4 regions of the Desulfosporosinus sp. Tol-M2 genome follow, and region 1 is predicted to be linked to each of the others. Evidence: riboswitches for the same ligand, from Rfam matches in the RefSeq annotation. Region 1 holds a riboswitch; each other region holds the start of a gene.
The links. A riboswitch is a leader RNA that binds a small molecule or an ion and turns the genes downstream of it on or off. The one in region 1 is predicted to bind molybdenum cofactor.
Positions count from the first base shown of each region.

Region 2: it holds a riboswitch for molybdenum cofactor, as region 1 does, so the genes downstream of both, AC6I5A_RS14395 (sulfide/dihydroorotate dehydrogenase-like FAD/NAD-binding protein) here and AC6I5A_RS06410 (molybdopterin-dependent oxidoreductase) in region 1, are expected to answer to the same signal.
Region 3: it holds a riboswitch for molybdenum cofactor, as region 1 does, so the genes downstream of both, moaA (GTP 3',8-cyclase MoaA) here and AC6I5A_RS06410 (molybdopterin-dependent oxidoreductase) in region 1, are expected to answer to the same signal.
Region 4: it holds a riboswitch for molybdenum cofactor, as region 1 does, so the genes downstream of both, AC6I5A_RS09005 ([FeFe] hydrogenase, group A) here and AC6I5A_RS06410 (molybdopterin-dependent oxidoreductase) in region 1, are expected to answer to the same signal.

Region 1 covers NZ_JCAIJG010000086.1:1,974-6,961, forward strand. The annotation lists gene AC6I5A_RS06395 (double-cubane-cluster-containing anaerobic reductase) at 1-817, shown strand, start outside; gene AC6I5A_RS06400 (putative Se/S carrier protein) at 850-1,110, shown strand; gene AC6I5A_RS06405 (aminotransferase class V-fold PLP-dependent enzyme) at 1,193-2,344, shown strand; molybdenum cofactor riboswitch at 3,374-3,512, shown strand; partial or broken gene AC6I5A_RS06410 (molybdopterin-dependent oxidoreductase) at 3,839-4,988, shown strand, end outside.
Region 2 covers NZ_JCAIJG010000201.1:23,493-28,480, forward strand. The annotation lists gene AC6I5A_RS14365 (SpoIIIAG-related protein) at 1-75, shown strand, start outside; gene AC6I5A_RS14370 (SpoIIIAH-like family protein) at 79-654, shown strand; gene AC6I5A_RS14375 (Asp23/Gls24 family envelope stress response protein) at 1,079-1,480, shown strand; gene amaP (alkaline shock response membrane anchor protein AmaP) at 1,534-2,049, shown strand; gene AC6I5A_RS14385 (DUF2273 domain-containing protein) at 2,046-2,294, shown strand; gene nusB (transcription antitermination factor NusB) at 2,306-2,743, shown strand; molybdenum cofactor riboswitch at 2,862-2,979, shown strand; gene AC6I5A_RS14395 (sulfide/dihydroorotate dehydrogenase-like FAD/NAD-binding protein) at 3,077-3,919, shown strand; gene gltA (NADPH-dependent glutamate synthase) at 3,919-4,988, shown strand, end outside.
Region 3 covers NZ_JCAIJG010000157.1:1,373-6,360, forward strand. The annotation lists gene AC6I5A_RS12070 (NYN domain-containing protein) at 1-793, opposite strand, end outside; gene AC6I5A_RS12075 (MogA/MoaB family molybdenum cofactor biosynthesis protein) at 1,094-1,591, opposite strand; gene AC6I5A_RS12080 (MOSC domain-containing protein) at 1,591-2,025, opposite strand; gene moaC (cyclic pyranopterin monophosphate synthase MoaC) at 2,152-2,643, opposite strand; gene moaA (GTP 3',8-cyclase MoaA) at 2,647-3,618, opposite strand; molybdenum cofactor riboswitch at 3,709-3,839, opposite strand; gene mobA (molybdenum cofactor guanylyltransferase) at 3,935-4,522, opposite strand.
Region 4 covers NZ_JCAIJG010000118.1:26,681-31,668, reverse strand. The annotation lists gene AC6I5A_RS09015 (formate dehydrogenase subunit gamma) at 231-896, opposite strand; gene AC6I5A_RS09010 (iron hydrogenase small subunit) at 941-1,309, opposite strand; gene AC6I5A_RS09005 ([FeFe] hydrogenase, group A) at 1,334-2,497, opposite strand; molybdenum cofactor riboswitch at 2,713-2,844, opposite strand; molybdenum cofactor riboswitch at 2,916-3,047, opposite strand; gene AC6I5A_RS09000 (NADH-dependent [FeFe] hydrogenase, group A6) at 3,379-4,988, opposite strand, start outside.

The DNA.
Region 1 (4,988 bases):
TCTCAATCAGGAAGTCCCTGTCTATGTGATGGATATTCCGCAAATGAAGCGGGAAAAAGATCTTCTGGCCTGGGAAGATGAAATCAGAGCGCTGCTTGAAATTGTAGAGAAGTTTACGGGCCATAAAGTTACCCTGGAAGCTTTAGCTGAAAAAATCAAAGTTCTTAATGAAAAACGGCAAGCCCTGGCCCGTCTTTACAACGCCCGGAAACATTCACCGGTGCCGATCAGCGGCAAAGACGCGCTATTAGTGACGCAAATAGCCTTCTATGACGACCCGGTCCGCTTTGCCGCCCAAACCAACAAACTTTGCGCTGAACTGGAGCAAAGAATAGCAGCGGGCGAGGGTGTTTTCCCAGCCGACACACCGCGCATTTTGATCACAGGCACACCGATGGCTATTCCTAATTGGAAACTGCACCATATTCTTGAAACCAGCGGCGCTGTGGTGGTAGTCGAGGAACTCTGCACCGGCACGCGTTATTTTGAAAATCTGGTTGATGAAAGCGGTAAAACTTTGGATGAACAAATCAAAGCCTTGGCCGCGCGCTACATGAAGACCAACTGTGCCTGCTTTACGCCTAATACCGGACGGATCGACGATCTCCTGCGTTTGGTGAAAGAATATAAGGTGGACGGGGTGATTGATTGCAGCCTGCAGTTCTGCGGCCTTTATTCCACGGAAGGGTATCTGGTCCAACAAGCTTTAAATAAAGCGGGCGTCCCCAATATACATTTGGAAACAGATTACAGCGAACAGGACATGGAACAGCTGCGCACCAGAGTGCAGGCTTTTCTGGAAATCTTGAAACAATAGGAACAATAGGTAACAGGTAGGTTGAATGAATCATGGCGGAAATTTATGATTACTACGTACTCTTTCCCAATCATCAGGAAGGTCTTCGCCTGCACCGGAAATTAAAAGAGGCTCAGGTAAAGTGCAGTATTTCACCGACTCCCCGTGAAGCCAGCAGTTTTTGCGGCATCTCGCTGCTGGTCAGTGAGGAAAATGTGGCGCAGGTGGAAAAGATTCTTGCGGGAAGCAACATCAAAACAGGGGGTATTGTCAGGATTCAACGCAAGACGGCGGTGTGGAACAAGACCTGTTGAATTGCTGTTTGGGCTTTGGGCAAGGGGAAGGGTTTATGTATATTGAGCAAATAGCAAGTTCCCTTGAGAATAGGAGTGTGAAATGAAAGAGCTGATCTATTTAGATAATGCAGCTACATCCTGGCCAAAACCGGAGATTGTTTATCAGATGATTGATCATTACAACCGTCGACTGGGCGGCAGTCCGTACCGGGGCAGCAGCAGTAAAACGCTGGAAGCCGGAGGGGTGCTGCTGGATACCAGGGAAGCGTTGGCCGCGCTCTTTCATTTCACGGATGTTTCGCGCCTGATTTTTACCAAGAATATCACAGAGGCGATCAACACGGTGCTCAAAGGATATCTGAAGCCGGGGGATCATATTATTATCAGTTCGATGGAGCATAACGCTGTGGTACGGCCGCTCAGTAAGTTAAAAAATTCCGGAGTGGAAATATCCATCGCGGACTGTGCTGCCGACGGCAGTCTGGACCCGTATGAGGTGGAGAAAGCCTGGCGTACGAATACCTGCATGGTTTGTCTGACCGCAGCCTCCAATGTGACAGGCACGATTATGCCTGTCCGGGAAGTAGGGCAGCTCTGCAGGAATAAGGGCGCAGTATTTATGGTGGATTCGGCCCAAAGCGCCGGGATAATCCCGCTTGATATTGGAGAACAAAATATTGATGTTCTGACCTTTACCGGGCATAAAAGCCTGTTCGGTCCGCAAGGTACGGGCGGATTCTATATTCGGCCCGGTTTGGACATTGATTCACTGCTCGAGGGAGGTACCGGCTCCTTTTCCGAGGAAATGGTACAGCCTGATTTTTCCCCGGATAAGTATGAGAGCGGCACTCCCAATACACCGGGAATTGCCGGTTTAGGAGCAGGCGTCAGTTTTATCATGAGAAAAGGTCTGGCAGCTATTCGAAATCATGAGCTGGAACTGATGGACAGGATGGTTGACGGGTTAAGGCAAATTCAGGGAGTGACAATTCATGGCCCTGTGGACAACCGACAGCGGACCGCTGTTTTGTCTCTAAATCTGGCCGGTCTGGAATGCGGCGAACTGGGTTTTCTTTTGGAGAATAATTTTGGTATTGTCACCCGTTCCGGCCTCCATTGCGCTCCTCTGGCGCATCGGACCATTGGTACTTTGCATCAGGGAACCTGCAGGATTAGTTTAAGTTATTTTTCCACCCGTGAGCAAATTGAAACTTTTCTGAATGGGATGCTGAGGCTGAGTAAAGGTGGTTAGTTACCTTAACGGGCAATCCCTTACATTATTTATTACAGCAACAGCTTTGAAGGGAGCATGTTGACAAAAGAAATCGTCAACGACTTTGTCTATAGCCCAAATGAAAGATAATTATCCGCAGGCGCGGATGTCATATAGGAATGCGGTTGATCCGGTACGCCATATTCCCTTACACAGCAGTTGTCAATCAACTTTACGGATCCGAAGTAGCACCACTACATCGTATAGATTCCTATATTCGGATAATTTCATCTGATTGTATGTCCTCAACATTCCCCAAACCCTCTTTAAGTTGTTTTTTACTCTATATTATCCCATTTTTCGTGATAAGAAGCCTCTGCTTTTAAGGCAATGGCTTCTTTGACTTTTTCAGTGGCCTCTGAAAACAAGGCTTTTAGGGATATCTGTATTTATGTAACTGTCAAAGACCCGAGTAATTGCCCCTACTCTATTTTTTCAATTTCAAAGGATTCTATAAATTTCTTCATTGGTGACCAAAATGTGCTAGTGACAAGAACACATAAAAGTGATACACTAACATTACAAAGACATTATATATAATATATACTTGTGTTGAAGTAACAGTTTATGAGGATATAATTATCCGCCAAGCATATCCTCCGGCAATATCAAAACCGAGCGGCGTTAGAAGTGCAGCTTCGTTGAAATACTGTCGGCATCAAGTCGGCGTTGAGGGAGGTGAGAAAGTGCTATCAAGTACAAGGTTTAAGCAAATTATAACCCGTTGCATGTGAGTTAACTTACATGAACCGGCGGTTCATAGAGTTTCTATTTACAGTGGCGCAAATGAAGACCTGAAGTTGATGCGGCCTTTCTTCACCGATTCTCTTTGGAGCTTTGGCGGATGAGTTCATCTATGCTTTAATGCTTCATCCGACTTGCTTGTTGGCGAATCATTGATTTGGCTGTACTACATTCCTGCCTTTATTCGTCGTTGTTGAACCCTAATTTGCCAACCCTTAGACTTTTTAGCAACAGCGTTACAACGTTGCTGAAATTTAATAATTTTTTAAAACTTAGCTCCCAAGCTACTTCACCTAAAGCTGCGGCTACGGGGAATTAGCCGACTTGGCTGTTATGCCGACACGGTAAATCCGGAAACGGGTTTATCTCCCTTATATTGGAAAGGAGTCAATGGCACTGAGAAGACAATTTGCATTGCCCGCATCATTTATGCGCCGGTAATGAGAGGTGTCTTTAATAATGGTGCCGTAAGTTGTTTCTGAGTAGGGGGAGAGAGCGCGTATTTTTGATGTAACCAATGCCCTAATTTAGCATGGCAATGAACTTTACCCTCCTAATTAAGATAGGAGTTTTTTTATTTTTTCATGTAAATAGAAAAGGAATGATTGAAGTGTAAGGAGCGTCGCTTATGTCTAGATACAAAGTTCTGATCATGCTTTGATCAAGAAGTAAATTCATGGGATTGGTCATGGCGTGTTTAAGAAAACATTTTTAGGGGAGGAAGAAGAGATGGATGTTTCTCGTCGTGGGTTCCTTAAACTCTCAGGGCTTTCCATTGCAGCCTTGGCCACTGGTCTGGGTTTTGACCCGGCCGTTGCGGAGGCCAAAGGGTATGCGTTGAAACTGGAAGGAACCAAAAAGGTCCCGAGCATCTGCCATTTTTGCGCCGGTGGCTGTGGGACGCTTTTGTATGTGAAAGAGGGTAAGTTAGTTCATTTGGAAGGTGACCCGGATCATCCGGTCAGCGAGGGAGTGCTGTGTCCCAAGGGGGCAAGCTTATCACATGTCGCCTACTCGCCGGATCGGGTGACTAAGCCGAAACGGCGTGCTCCCGGGGCGGATCATTGGGAAGACATCTCCTGGGAAGAGGCGCTGGACCGCGTCGCCAAGAAAACCAAAGAAGTCCGGGAGGCTACTTGGAAAGCCGCTGATGAGGTGGTCAATGCGAAAACCGGACTAAAGGAAATGCTGCCGGTTAACCGTGCGGACGGAATCGCCTTTCTTGGTTCTGCCGAAGTGGACAATGAAGAGTCGTACCTATTTACGAAATTCTGCCGGGTAATCGGGACCCCGCATCATGACCACCAGGCCAGGCAATGCCATGCTTCCTCCGTAACCGGGTTGGCCCCTGCCTTTGGTCGTGGGGCGATGACCAATTCATGGTCAGATATGAATAATGCCGAGGTCTTTTTAATTGCGGGAAGCAACTGCGCTGAAAATCATCCGATTGCCATGAGGTGGATTCTTCGGGCAAAAGAAAAAGGCGCTAAAGTAATCGTCGTCGATCCACGCTTTACTCTGACGGCTACCAAAGCCGACATCTTTGCCCAAATCCGTCCGGGAACGGATATTGCCTATCTGGGCGCTATTATTAATTATATTATTGAAAAGAAATTATACGATGAGAAATATGTTCTTAATTACACTAATGCTCTGTTTAAGGTCAGTAAAGATTATAAATTAGAAGATGGCCTCTTCTCCGGTTTTGACCCTACAACAAAGAAGTATGCTACCGCGAGCTGGGGTTACCAACTTGGGCCGGATAAAAAACCCCTGAAAGCGGACAGTCTGGAGGACCCGGATAGCGTATTTGCTAAGCTCAAAGCTCACTATGCCCGCTATACCCTGGAAACAGCCGAAAAAATCTCCGGGATCCCGG
Region 2 (4,988 bases), on a different contig from region 1:
ATTCATACGGCAGTACAAACGCTCCTGAATATACCAGGGTCTAAAATTACCGTTGTGTCGATGGGAGGTTCATAACGTATGTTTAATAATCGAGTAAAGCGACCGGTCATCCTGTTTATCGGACACATGAATAAGATGTGGTTGGGAGGACTCGTGAGTTTGGTGGTGATCCTTGCGGCACTTGGGATTGGGATGATGAAGGCCCAACCACCCGCCTACTTTTCAGTTCAATCAAGTTTACCTGTCAATGCCTCCGTGGAGGACAGTTCGATTCAATTTGAAGTGGAAACAGTCAAGCAAAACGATGCCGGGGAAAATTATTTTGTGAATTATCGCTTGAAACGAGAACAGTTTCGCCAGGAAACAAAAGCTATGCTCTCGGAGTTGCTGAACTCCACGGTAGACAAGAATAAAGGGCAAGCGCAAGAAAAATGGCTTGCACTCAGTACGAAAATTCTTCAAGAAGGAGAAATCGAGAATCTTCTCAAAATAAAAGGGTTTCAAGATGTTGTGGCGGATGTCTTTTCGGAAAACGTTACCGTAATTATTTATGCTCCTAGCTTAACGCCGAATGAAGTGAGTATCATTCAAGACATTGTCGTCCAAGTAACAAAAGTCCGATTGGATAAGATTACGATAGCAGCTAGAAAATAAATCGGACAGACATCGTCGAGACTGAAAACTTTCCACATACACATCAGCATCAATAGGATCTTTTGCCAGATCATCAATTTATTGGGGGCATTACACAGTACAATGACCGTAAGTATTTTAGGTTGGGGAGAAGCTTTACGCTCTCCCCGTTTCTATAATAAGATGTCACACATGAGAGGAGATTTGCTTCTATGGAATATGAAGAGTTTTTGAAGGGGGTGTGCTCGTGTTCGCAGATTGCCTTTGCCAGATTAGTCTTTATTTGTTATAATAGCGACAACATTGGATAAAGGAAACTTTAGGTGGAGTTTTAACTCAATCTTGGTTAAGTTAGGTTTTCCAAGGGTAAAATGTTCAATATTTGAACCCTAAACATCGAGCCTCGAACATCGGGCCTCGAACATCGATATGGAGGTGAAGAGATATGGAAAGCTTGGGAACGGAAAATTCCCTCGGTTCTATTCGGATTGCTGATGAAGTAGTTGAAGTTATTGCCGGATTAGCAGCTTCTGAAGTCGGGGGAGTAGTTAGCATGAGCGGGGGTCTGGTTGGAGATCTTGCGCACATGTTAGGGAGAAATAAAAACCTGTCTAAAGGGGTCAAGGTTGAAGTTGGCGAACATGAGGTTGCCGTAGATCTTTTTATTGTGGTGGAGTATGGCGTATCAATTCCTGAGGTCGCTTTATACGTGCAGGAAGCGGTGAAGGAAGCCATTGAAAGAATGACTGGGCTCATGGTCGTAGAAGCAAATGTTCATGTGCAAGGGGTAAACTTCAAATCGATACCGGAAACCAAAATCAAAGAAGAAGAATTTCTTCTGAAGTAGAGTGGTCCCCCCCTGGATATGCCAGGGGGGGTTTCTGAAAGAGGGGACGACAAATGTTGGCCTATGCTTTAGGACTCACCCTAATCCTGGGTGCTCTTTGGATATTAGCCATGGCCACAGGGTGGGAGCTTCCTTATGTTATACTTGCTCAAGGGCTGGAGTGGTTAAAATCAAACCCATGGGAAAGTATTATTGTGGCTGCTGTTTTGCTCTTACTGGGATTACTTTTGTTTGTGCGTCCGCGCAGAAGTTCGGTTCGTACGTTTCAAACGTCTTCCAAAGGGGGAAATGTCCGAATTTCTCAGGATGCCCTGCAGGAGATTATTGCGCGAAGTGCAATGGCGCTGCCGGGTGTGTTGCATGTTAAATCGAACCTTAGAGAACGGGAAACTGGTCTTCAGATAATGGTCTCTTGCCAATTTGAGCAGGGCGAACGAATTCCAATAACGTCCGAAGAACTTCAAGCAAAGGTCAAGGCGGATGTCGAACTTTATACAGGAATTATGGTAACAGAGGTGAAAGTGCTGGTGCTAAGTTTGGATAAGGCCCATTTGACACGCGTCCGATGAGTGAGTTCTGGTCGAAAATTGGAGAGAAAATCTCCAGGTTTTTAGTATGGGTCATTGACAATCATCCGGGCAAATTCATCGGAACGTCAATAGGTTTAGTTCTGGGTTTGCTAATGGTGACTCTTGGCTTTTGGCGCACACTGGTCTTGGCCTTGTTTGCTATTCTGGGATTTGTGTTAGGAAAACGCCAGGATGATTATAAATTTATTACAACTTGGTTAGAAAAAAACTTGAAAAAGTACTAGGAGGAATTTCCTTGAGTCGAAGATTAGCCCGTGAAACAGCCCTGCAAGTGCTTTTTCAAAGGGACCTGACGAAAGAACCGCTGATTACATCCGAGGAAGTTCAACATTGGGCAACGGAATTTGTAGTCCCCGAGGCCAGTAGAAAGTTTGCTCAGGAATTAGTCGACGGAACGATAGCACATCTGGTTGAAATAGATAATATGATTACTTCATTTGCTCAGGATTGGACCATTAGCCGTATGGCGAACGTGGATCGGAATGTGATGCGTTTAGCAACGTATGAGGTTCTTTTCTGTCCGGACATTCCAGGACGAGTCAGTCTAAATGAAGCGATCGAATTAGCAAAGCGCTTTGGGGGCGAGGAATCGGCAAAGTTCGTAAACGGAATTCTTGACGGTATAGTCGCTAGGATTTCGAAACTAGAACGAAAAGAGCCTATAGGCAAGTAATTGTATGGGCTCTTTTATTAATTCACAGATAATCTTCAGTTACAATTTCTGATCCCAAGGGATTAAATGCGACAAGATTTTATTGCTATTACGAAAAATGTAATCTATAATAAAACAAGTGTTATATTTTCTCCAAGCTGACTTGTCTGGGTGCATTGCATATGATAATCGGCCAATGGGTTCTATTAGAAATGATAGGGCCTTCCGTGTTGAGAAGGAGAAATATGAGATGACTTTTTGTTATGTTTTTTTGCGACCTAAGGTTATCTTAAAAAGAGAGCTTAGGTTTTCCCTTGTTGAGTCAAAATTATCAAGATATAGGGGAGAAGTTAAATGTATGACGTAGTTAAAAAAAGACTACTGGCACCGACAATTGTCTTGCTGGAAGTTGACGCACCGGCTGTGGCGGCCAAAGTTGAGCCTGGACAATTTGTTATTGTGCGGGTAGATGAGTTGGGTGAACGCATTCCGCTTACAGTCATGGACTTTGATCGAGAAAAAGGGACCATCACGCTTGTTGTGCAAGATGTGGGATATTCTTCAGCCCTCATTACGCACATGAATGAGGGGGATAAGTTTCAGGATTTCGTGGGTCCGTTAGGTGTTGCATCCGAAATTGAAAATTATGGTACGGTTGTGTGCGTCGGAGGAGGTCTGGGAAATGCCCCCATTTATCCGATTGCCCGGGCTTTAAAAGCTGCCGGGAATTATGTGATTTCCGTCTTAGGTTCACGGAGTGCGGATCTTTTGATTTTAGAAGAAGAAATGCGTGCCGTGAGTAACGAAGTTGTGATTGCCACGGACGATGGCAGTAGGGGTGTTAAAGGGTTTGTGACAGACGGGCTGGCTCAGGTTTTAGACCAAGGACATCAGGTTAAGGTGATTTGGGCAATTGGCCCCATGGTCATGATGCGAGCAGTTGTGAATTATACCCGGCCAAAGGGCATCAAAACGATTGTCAGCATGAATCCAATTATGGTTGACGGGACTGGAATGTGTGGTGCTTGTCGGGTTAGTGTAGGCAATGAAACCAAATTTGCCTGTGTGGATGGACCGGAATTCGATGGACATCTAGTGGATTTTGATTTAGCTATGCAACGTTTAACCTTTTATAGGGACGAAGAGAATCGGGCTAAGGCTCGGCTGGAATGTGACCGCGAAGGAGGGCATCACTAATGGCGGAGAATGTTGAGAAGACCAGGAAAGTGATCATCCCTCGTCATGAAATGCCCTGTCAAGAGCCTCAGGTCAGGGCGCATAACTTCGATGAAGTAGCCCTGGGCTATACACAGGAAACGGCTGTGGAAGAAGCAAAGCGCTGTTTACGCTGTAAGAAACCTTTATGCATTACGGGATGTCCTGTCGGAGTTCTCATTCCGGAGTTTATTGAAAAGATTACGGAAGAGGATTTTCTGGAAGCCGGCAAGGTCCTGAAAATTAAGAATTCCTTGCCCGCCGTTTGTGGTCGGGTTTGTCCCCAGGAAAATCAATGCGAAATAAAATGTATTCTGGGAAAAAAAGGGGAGCCCGTGGCTATCGGCAGGTTAGAGCGTTTTGTAGCCGACTATGATATGAAATTTGGCGAATCTACGTTTGAGAAACCGGTACCGACCGGTAAACGTGTCGCTATTATCGGGGGAGGACCTTCCGGATTGGCGTGTGCCGGTGATTTGGCAAAAGCTGGGCATGGAGTGACGATATTTGAAGCGCTGCACGTTGCCGGGGGCGTTTTGATGTACGGGATTCCGCAGTTCCGTTTGCCGAAGGAAATTGTGCAGACGGAGATAGCCAACCTGAAACAAATGGGGGTTGAAATTCTCACGAATCAAGTGGTCGGCAAAATTACTTCCGTGGATGAACTGCTGGGTAACGGATACGAGGCCGTGTTTATCGGTACAGGTGCCGGACTGCCCTACTTTATGGATATCCCTGGAGAAAACCTTAATGGGGTATATTCCGCGAACGAATTTTTAACCCGGACTAATTTGATGAAGGGTTACAAGTTCCCTGACTATGCAACCCCGGTTAAGGTAGGGAAAAATGTAGCGGTTCTCGGTGCGGGAAACGTCGCTATGGATTCTGCGCGCACCGCCTTACGTTTAGGCGCTGAAAATGTTTCTATTATCTACCGACGTTCTCGCGCCGAGATGCCGGCAAGGAATGAAGAGCTGGAGCATGCGGAAGAAGAGGGGATCCATTTTCATCTCTTAACCAGTCCCGTTTCCATCGCGGGAGATGAGCGTGG
Region 3 (4,988 bases), on a different contig from region 1:
AAACTTCTTCACGCATGGATCCTAACGCTTCCAAAACCAAGGTATTCTCTAGATTGAGAAGGTATATTTTTGTTTTACCAATTTTGAGATTCGGATCGGGGTGCTCCTTCTCAAGGAGTATAGTTTCTTTTAACGTATACCGAATGAACTCTTTAACTTGCATAATAGATCGTCCCAGAAGCTCCGTTAAAGCAGCTCTCGCCTTAGTTGATGCAACGTAGGGCAAGCGAGTCTGTAGATCTCCCAGGATCCGGATCCCTTGTTCCAAATCCCGCTCCGGATAATACTCTGTTTCAGGCTGTTCATGAAGGAACCACTGTAAAAGATCCTCCCCCTTACAATAAGGGTGTAGCGCATGATGAATACTTCCTGCTACCCCGATCACTTTTACTTCTTTCCCCCAAGCCCGGACTTTTCTGAGTAGTGAAAGAAAGTCACCGTCCCCCGTAAGCAACAAAAACATGTCAAACGTAGACTCTCGTGTCAGCAAGATTTCCTGAGCCTCAAGCATTAATTCCAAATCTGCTGCATTACGGCGAAGTCCCGTACTGGCATAATTATTTTTCCCAAAGACATGACGCGTAAAGACATTCGTTTTCTCAAACATCGTTTGTGTTCGCAAAAACTCTTCCCGATCAAAGTTGGCGTAAAGATAGATGGCCAATAAGTCGATATTGTTTTGTATTGTATAAAATTGCAAAAACCGTGCCAACTGTTCCGGCGTTAAGTCATAACCCCTCTCTAATAATCCCGTCCAAATGTTTTCGTAATCGACAAACGCAATGGCTTTCACGAAATTCACCTCCCAAGCCATATGTCTACCCTATTATACACAAGACCATGGACAGAGGTGACAAGCACGGTAATACTGATTATAGGTAAGTCCCGACTAGTATAAAGAAAACTTGGCTGGCGCCTAGCCTTAGCGAAGGCGGCTGCCTAGTTGCACTTATGCTTACCCGAAACTTATACTTTCTGCCCTGAAAACAACCTGTTTTCATTCATCAGTGGTGCCGCGCAGCGGCATGGGGGTCTGATAGTACAAAAAGAGATTGGTAGATTAGCTACCAATCTCTTAAAGCATTAGTGACTATCATTTGACTGTTGTCGCACACTCTCCGGCTTCCCCTTTGAGGATTTGAATTCCATGAGAAAGGGCTGGGGCAATTGCGTTAAAACATTCGCGCGCCGCCTTGGGACTACCCGGCATATTAATAATCAGCGTTTGTTTACGAAGGACGGCTACTGCCCTGCTTAGCATAGCCTTACTTGTCACCTTTAAGCTTTCCATCCGCATCACTTCTGCAATGCCGGGTACCAAACGATCCGAGACGGATAAGGTGGCCTCAGGCGTAACATCACGCATTGCAAAACCTGTCCCGCCGGTCGTTAAAATCAAATCCAGACTAAGTTCATCCGCCCATTGGCACATTTTTTCAGCAAGTAACATTTGCTCATCCGGGAGCACTACATACTCCACAACCTCCCCGCCAATGTCTTGAACAAGCTTAATAAGCGTTGGCCCGGAGAGATCCTCCCTTTCTCCACGCGACCCTTTGTCACTAGCCGTGATGACTCCTACGCGAAGCATTAAGCTATCACCTCGATGCTGTCCCCGACTCGGACCACTCCGCCTTCCAACAACCGGATAAAAATTCCTTCTCTTGGCATGACACAGTCCCCAGCCTGATAGAAGATTGCACATTTCGTATGGCATTCTTTACCAATTTGAGTGACTTCTCCGATACTGGTTTCCCCTATCTTAAGTTTTGTTCCCACGGGAAGGATGAATAATTCCAGTCCTTCCGTTGTCAGATTCTCCGCAAAGTCCCCTGGCCCAACATCCAACCCTTTATCCGTCATCTTCTTGATACTTTCCATCGCCAGCAAGCTGACCATACGATGCCAATCTCCACCATGCGCATCTCCTTCCAGACCAAAGTTGACTTTCAAAATTCCTTCGCCTACATTCTTTTTGCGCATTCCTTTTTTTTCACTCGTACAAACCGCAATTATTTTACCCATTATATAAAATCTCACCCTTTCATCTCATCAGTGGTCATCGAATAAAAAAAACTTGGTTTATGAAACATAGCTTTGTAAATGTTAGCAGAACTTATCCAAGGACTGACGCAATTTTCAAAATTCGGACTACGAATCATGCACTTCGAACTTCGAACTTCTATAATGTCCGCTTTTTCCCCCTTGCTTTTCAACTAGATAGATATCCCCAATTGTCATTGTTTTATCTATTGCTTTACACATATCGTAGATCGTTAACGCTGCAACACTGACCGCCGTCAGGGCTTCCATTTCAATCCCGGTTTTTCCATTGACTTTTACTATCGCTTCAATATTTACCTCACCGGGTTCCACTAAGTTAAACCTAAGCTTAGCCCCTGTGATCAGGAGCGGATGACACATAGGAATTATCTGGGATGTCTGCTTTGCCGCCATAATCCCCGCAACTTGAGCCACCGCCAAAACGTCGCCTTTGGCGATTAGCCCAGAGCGAATGCGCTCAAAAGTCTCTGCTTTCATCGTAATTCTCCCTCGAGCAACTGCCATACGGGCCGTTTCAGCCTTATCGCTGACATCAACCATTCGGGCGCGCCCTTCTTCATCAAAATGGGTTAAATCCACTTTTTACCCTCCAATCTGAGACATGACACGTTGACCTTGCAATGCTTCGTCATTCATATGATGCTTTGCGGGTTTATGCCAAACTGCTTGGGCAAAAAGATCCCTTAAAATTTCGTCCGAGGTTCCATTTCGTAGGGCATCACGCAGACTCACTTCATTTTTGCTATGCAAGCAAGGGCGCAATTTTCCATCCGCCGTTAAGCGTACACGATTGCATGTATCGCAAAAATGACGACTCATGGCGCTAATAAAGCCAATGCTACCCTTAAAACCCCTTGGTTGAACATACTCTGCCGGTCCCCCACCCAAGATCCCCTGAGTTAGAATGTTCTCTTTTAGTCCTAAGAGCTCTTTCATTTCTTGAATTGGAACAAAATCAGCCCGTTGCTTAGAACTAATGCCAATTGGCATCAGTTCGATGAAACGGACATGGAGCGGATATTGTTTTGCTAACTTCAAAAAGTTCGGCAACTCGTCCGTATTAACCCCCCGGACGACCACGACATTGATTTTTACCGGATCTAGGCCAGCCTCAAGCGAGCGAAAGACTCCCTGAATTACACTGGAAACCTCTCCCACACGAGTGATAGCTCGAAAACGCTCTGAGTCCATAGTATCCAAGCTGATGTTCACTCGCTGAACGCCTGCTGCTTTTAAATCGAAGGCCATTTTCGGGAGTAACAATCCATTGGTAGTTATCATGAAGTCCTCGACCCCTGGAATTATGGCGCCCTCCCGCAGAAAGTCCAAAATTCCTTTACGTACTAAGGGTTCTCCCCCTGTGATACGAAAGCGACGAAACCCTAATTGCGTACTGATCCTCATTAGTCGAAGAATTTCTTCAAAGGAAAGAATAGAATCATGCGGCATCCACTGCACTCCTTCAACTGGCATACAGTATATACAGCGTAGATTACAGCGATCTGTCACTGATATTCTCAGATATTCGATTTTTCTTTGAAATTGATCCAGCATAAAAATCCTCTTTTCAAGATTAAATTTGGTAAAAAACTTAACCAGTTGAAATAAAAAAACCCGCGGTCTGTAAACAACCGGAGGATTCAATCCACCTGTCGACAGACTCCTTTCCAGCAGGAGATATTACAGTTTCCCATAATACCCGAGTGCCTTTAAGCACTTGTCTGGTCACCATAGCTTCTGCTTTAGGTAAACCAGCTTTGGAGCAATGACAAAATATTTAATTTTTTTCAGTTAAATTCCTTTTTCTTTATATAGAGGTAATTCGCGATATATTGCATTATTCTTTTTTCTCACTACCTAATACATTTTGTCAATTCGGATTAACCTTAATGATCGCCGACCATTCGTCTGGTGTGTTGACGTTATAAAAGACTTTGCTCAAATCAGAGAAGGCTTGAAGTTCTTTTTCTTTCACATACCGTACAGAACAAGTTGGGTAAAAATCAATAATCTTGAAGTGACCCGCCTCGAGATTATTTTGGATTATGGGAATACAACGTCGATGGTAAAAGGCATGTAACGGATGGAAGCCATCTTGAAGCTGCGGAACAACAACATCATACTCCGAAATCCACGTCGCCAAAAACCGGATAAGCTCAACACTTAGAAACGGCATATCACAGGCTACAAAAAAAACCTCATCATAAGTAGCCGCTTTTAAACCCTGATAAAGTCCTTCTAAAGGACCTCGACCAGGAATCTCATCTAGAATAACCTGTACTTCGTAGCCTACATACAGTTCAGGCTTGTTGCTGCTAATTAAAACTTCTGTAAACACGGTTTGCAAAACAGCTAGACTCTGCTCCACTAAGGGTCTTCCTTCCAGTTCCAGGAAGGCCTTATCTTTTTTCATTCGCGAGCTTTTTCCGCCTGCTAGCAAAATACCCGTCGCCTTCAACTTTGGAAGTTGTTTCCCGGAGTTCTGCAGTGAATTAGTAATTTTTGAAGACCCCCTCGTATTCAACAGACAAAAACGGGTTAAACCCGTTCCCCCCAACGGTTACGGGTACCCCGTTCGCATCGGTATCCGTTCTCTTTTCTTTATAAGTATTAGGAACTAGAATATTTCTCAGTAATAAAATTCCTTTACCCGAAGGAACTGCATGGCGAGTGCACAGTACTGTCAAAGGGGTGCAGTGTAGCTAATCACATCTTGATGTTTTATAACTCTCCACCCTAATCCTGTTTGATTTTTATTTACGACCAACTATTCTGCCTTAAATGTACCACATCAGACTTTCCCTGTCACTTTGGGAAATTCTGACAACATAGCAAGCCAATTTCCCCAAGAGAAAAATCCAAATATTTTATAAAACATTCAATATTTACACTTCTACCCTTTTAGTTATATACTGGACACAGAT
Region 4 (4,988 bases), on a different contig from region 1:
ATAAGTTAGAGCGCCTGCAGAGCAGCCGCATGGACCTTTCTGCAAACTCTGACCCGGATTACAGGAACCTCCTGGTAATCCATTTACATATCCCCTCTTCTTTTTATAAGATTCTTCGTTCGTATCCGTGTTTAGACGACTGCCCTTTGCACCTTATTTTATACTAAAGTATAGCATAATATTATGCAAATGTGAATCTTCTCTCAATTCAGCACATCTCCATTACGACCTTAAGCTTCTTTCCTCAGCTCGGAAAACCACTTGCTGTTATGCTCGGCACTTGATGCCGCATCCACATAACCATCAATCATCATAGATGCGAATTCACCGCGGGATTTCGAATTAATTGCCGCCAAATAGAAGTGCCCTGCTATCATTATAATTAAAACCATCCCTGTCCAAAAATGAATCGCATAGCAAGTATTTAAAAAAGCAGCCGATACAGTATGACGTCCCAGCCACATTTCAAAACCAGTAAAAATCATCAAAAAACAGCCTATAATAACTAACCAGCCGAGAACTTTTTGCCCGGCATTGTATTTATCTTGTGGCGGTCTTACTTTCATTTTAATGAAGGGCACATAACCACCCAGGACTTTAAACCAGGCCATATCGTTCCTGGTAAAAGTTGTAATGGTGTCAATAAAACGCGCGAACCGATCAAAATTTAAAAGAATGTAGAGAGTAGGTCCTAACGTGAAAATTACGCCGGTCCAAACATGGACAAGTGATGCGTTCGCACCACCTCCAAATAGGTTGTTAATGCCGTTGCCGGACCAGTGGAAGCCTATTCCAGTAAATCCCAGGAGGATAAAAGTAATTAAGTGTATCCAATGCATCGTCCGGGTCTGCGTACCATGCTTTAAGGCTTTGCCTTTGACAATTTCCTTACTCATTTATAGCCTCTCCTTTCCAACATTTCATATCTTCTTATCTCTTTTTATGATACAGCTTTTACATCTTCTTTTGGATGATTCAGCTCCTCAATTAATGCGGGAATATCCTTGCCGTAGCGCGTATGCAGCAAATGATGAGACTTGCTGCTCAGCGGTTTTACTTCTCCCGGTGATAAGAATTCCTTGTATAATTGCTGAACTTCAGGATTCAGGTGCGACTTACGAATGGTCATCTTTTCATCCAAGGAATATAACCCGGCTGATCTTTGGGCAATATAATCAGTACTGGTTTTGGCGCTGCTGAACCCCAGTTTCATAAACAGACCGGAAAAGGCTGCAACCACTGCCAACGCGACTGTTCCTTTTAGAAACTGCCGCCTGTTTATGCCTTCTTTTTCATGAAATAATGTCATCGTTATTTCTCCTTTTTATTTTTATTAGGCATCCCGCCGGATCGGTTGCCCACCACCGTTAATACACCCACCCGGGCAATTCATAACTTCGATAAAATGATAGTCGAGTTTTCCTGCCAATACATCTTCAATTACCTGGCCTACATGTTTAGTTCCGGTTATTATGGCAACTTTCACCGGGAAAACTGTATTCCCCAAAGCTTTGATTGGCACCGGAACTGTAGCTTCTCGAACCGGAGCCAGTCCGCGTACAGCTTTTAATTCAATTTTATCCAAAGTTTGCCCACTCAATAACTCATAAGCGGTACGCAGCGCCGCTTCCATCACACCTCCGGTCACACCAAAAATCGTAGCCGCACCGGTGGATTGACCGATAAAAGAATCTGCTTGTTCATCTACCAGGATATTAAAATCTATCCCTACGTCCTTAATCATCTGGGCCAGTTCGCGAGTCGTTATTACCGCATCCACATCCTGGTGGCCGCTGCTGATCATTTCCGGCCGGTTGCACTCATATTTTTTAGCCGTACAAGGCATGACAGAAACAGAATAAACGTCGGCAGGATCGATGTTCAGTTTTTGGGGTAAATATGTCTTGGCTAATGCTCCAAACATCTGCTGGGGAGATTTGGCCGTTGACAAATGAGGAAGGATTTTAGGATAATTATCCTCTGCATATTTAATCCAGGCTGGACAACAACTCGTAAATTGGGGTAAGGGACCGCTTTCTTCGTAACCGGGTTGTCCTACTGCTTTAAATACCCGATTAATTAACTCAGTGCCTTCTTCCATAATTGTTAAGTCCGCAGTAAATTCCGTGTCGTAGACTTTATCAAAACCTAATTTTCTTAAAGAAGCAAACATTTTACCTTTGGCATTATACCCCGGCTCCTTGCCAAATTCTTCACCTAAAGCTACCCTGACTGCCGGCGCAGTTTGAACTACTACAAATTTTTTCGGATCAGTTAAAGCTGCCTTTATTTCTGCGATCATACTCTGGTCTTTGATTATTCCGGATGGGCAGTTAATCAGGCACTGCCCGCAATTGATGCATTTTTTTTGATCAATATGATGTTGTTCGCCAAGTTTTCCGGTTATGGCACCCGTAGGACATATTGGAGTACAGTGATCACAGGACTTGCATAGGGCAGTAACACTTATAATACCTTCAGCTGCTACAGAATTCACTATTCACCCTCCTAAAAACATAATTTAGAAAGCATTCTCTTGGTAATTTGAAAAAAGCGATTAAATCTTATTATAACCACACTTATATTTATGTATAAGTGTATCCTTATACACCAAGTACCTTCACCAATTTATTCACATACATTACCTGCATCAATCAGCTCATAATAGAAAAGACTCCACCTTCAGAAAGTGAAGCCATGCCAAAAAAAGCCTAACTGGCCTGGTCACCTCCTTTTCAATAGTGAAGGCATACCCGTTTCCAGGTACACCCCGAGGGCTTTAAGCCCTGGCCGGTTACCATAGATTACTCATTAGGTTGATCCGGCTCGGAGATAGGATTAATTAAGTTTTGTGAATCATAAATATAAATAGAAAAGACTCCACCTACAGAAAGTGAAGCCACGCCAAAAAAGCCTAACTGGCCTGGTCACCTCCTTTTCAATAGTGAAGGCATACCCGTTTCCAGGTACACCCCGAGGGCTTTAAGCCCTGGCCGGTTACCATAGATTACTCATTAGGTTGATCCGGCTCGGAGATAGGATTAATTAAGTTTTTGTGTGCGATAAACGTGCCATAAACATAGGTAATCCTTAGTAAACATGCATAAACAACCTATAACTGATTATAGCTTTATTGAGATTAACTTGCAAGAACATTATGACTCACAGTCAAAGAAAAACTGATTTATACGAATTGCCTTTCGTAGATTAACTGAAAAAACGCTTACCCTGAAATAATAGAGTAAGCGGTCAAAATATCATGATTTTTAAGATGATGACCCCTTTAACTCAGCAATAACCTTGTTATCAGGGTAAAATTTATAAGTTAGAGTGCTTGCAGAGCAGCCGCATGGACCTTTCTGCAAACCCAAACATCAGTTACAGGAACTTTTTGTTCTTAGCGTGGTAGTGCGTATGCAATAACTCATGAGATTTGTGTCCCAGGGGTTCAATCAGGAAGTCTTCATAAAGCTTGGCTACTTCCGTATTCAAATGTGACTTCCGAACCTCCATTGCTTCGTCTTCGACATAGATAGCATCAATCCGCTGGACACGTTTGGCATTGGCTTTGGTTATCGGTTGTCCGCCGCCGCCGATGCAGCCACCCGGGCAGGCCATGATTTCAATGAAGTGATAAGGGGATTCGCCGCGTCGAACCTGATCCATGAGTTTTCTGGCATTGCCAAGGCCATGCGCAATAGCTACTTTTACCACTGTCCCTTTGAGATCAACCGCAGCTTCCTTAATTCCTTCAAAACCACGGGTTACGGTAAAGTTAACGTCCGGAAGAGTTTCTCCCATCACTACTTCGTAAACTGTGCGCAGGGCAGCTTCCATAACCCCGCCGGTGGCTCCAAATATAACGGCAGCGCCGGTATATTCGCCCATCCAGGGGGAGAAGGGAGCGGGCGCCAGCTTCGTAAAGTCAATACCGCTCATCCGGAACAGGCGGCCAACTTCCCGCGTGGTCAGCACGATATCAACATCCCGGAATCCACTGCTGTTCATTTCTGGGCGGGACGCCTCAAACTTCTTGGCTACACAGGGCATAATGGATACCGAGAAGATCTTCTGCGCGGGAATTCCCATTTTGTCCGCCCAGTAGGTCTTAGCCAGGGAACCGAACATCTGCTGGGGTGATTTACAGGTAGACAGGTTGTCCAGCAGGTCGGGATAATAAGTTTCACAGAAATTAATCCAGCCGGGGCTGCAGGAGGTAAACATGGGGAGGGTTCCGCTATTTTTCAGACGGCTAAGAAGTTCGTTACCTTCTTCCAGGATTGTCAGGTCAGCGGTGAAGTTGGTATGCAGCACATGGTCGAACCCAATCTGCTTCAGACCGGCCACAAAGACTTCCATGGGCAGATCGCCGGTATTCATTCCAATTTCTTCACCTAACGCCAAGCGCACGGCCGGGGCAATCTGGGTAACAACGACAGTATCAGGATCGGCTATAGCCGCCAGCAATTTGTCGATCTCTTCGACTTCACCGATAGCTCCTACCGGACAGGCATGGATGCACTGACCGCACATGATACAAGGGCTGTCGAGCAAATCTTTGCCCAGAGTGGGAACTACTATGGCATCATTGCCGCGATTCTCGATCCCCAGGGCATTAACGGTCTGGATAACGGAACAGGCTTCAATACAACGACGGCAGAGTACGCATTTGTCAGGATCCCGGAACAGGGAAGGGGTAGAAAAGTCTTTACCGAGTCCTCTGACCTTCAACTCAAACGGGTTATCCCGGATGCAGTATTCGGCTGCCAGGCTTTGTAATTCACAATTTTCATTGCGGATACAATTTAAGCAATCCTGGGGATGATTAGCCAGAATCAGCTCCAAAATTGTTTTCCGGGCTTCGATAACTTTGGGAGTTTTGGTCTTGATTACCATTCCTTCCATGACTGGCTGTGAACAGGCTGCTTGGAGAAGATTGCTGCCTTCGACTTCACATACGCATACCCTGCAATTAGCCTTTACGGACT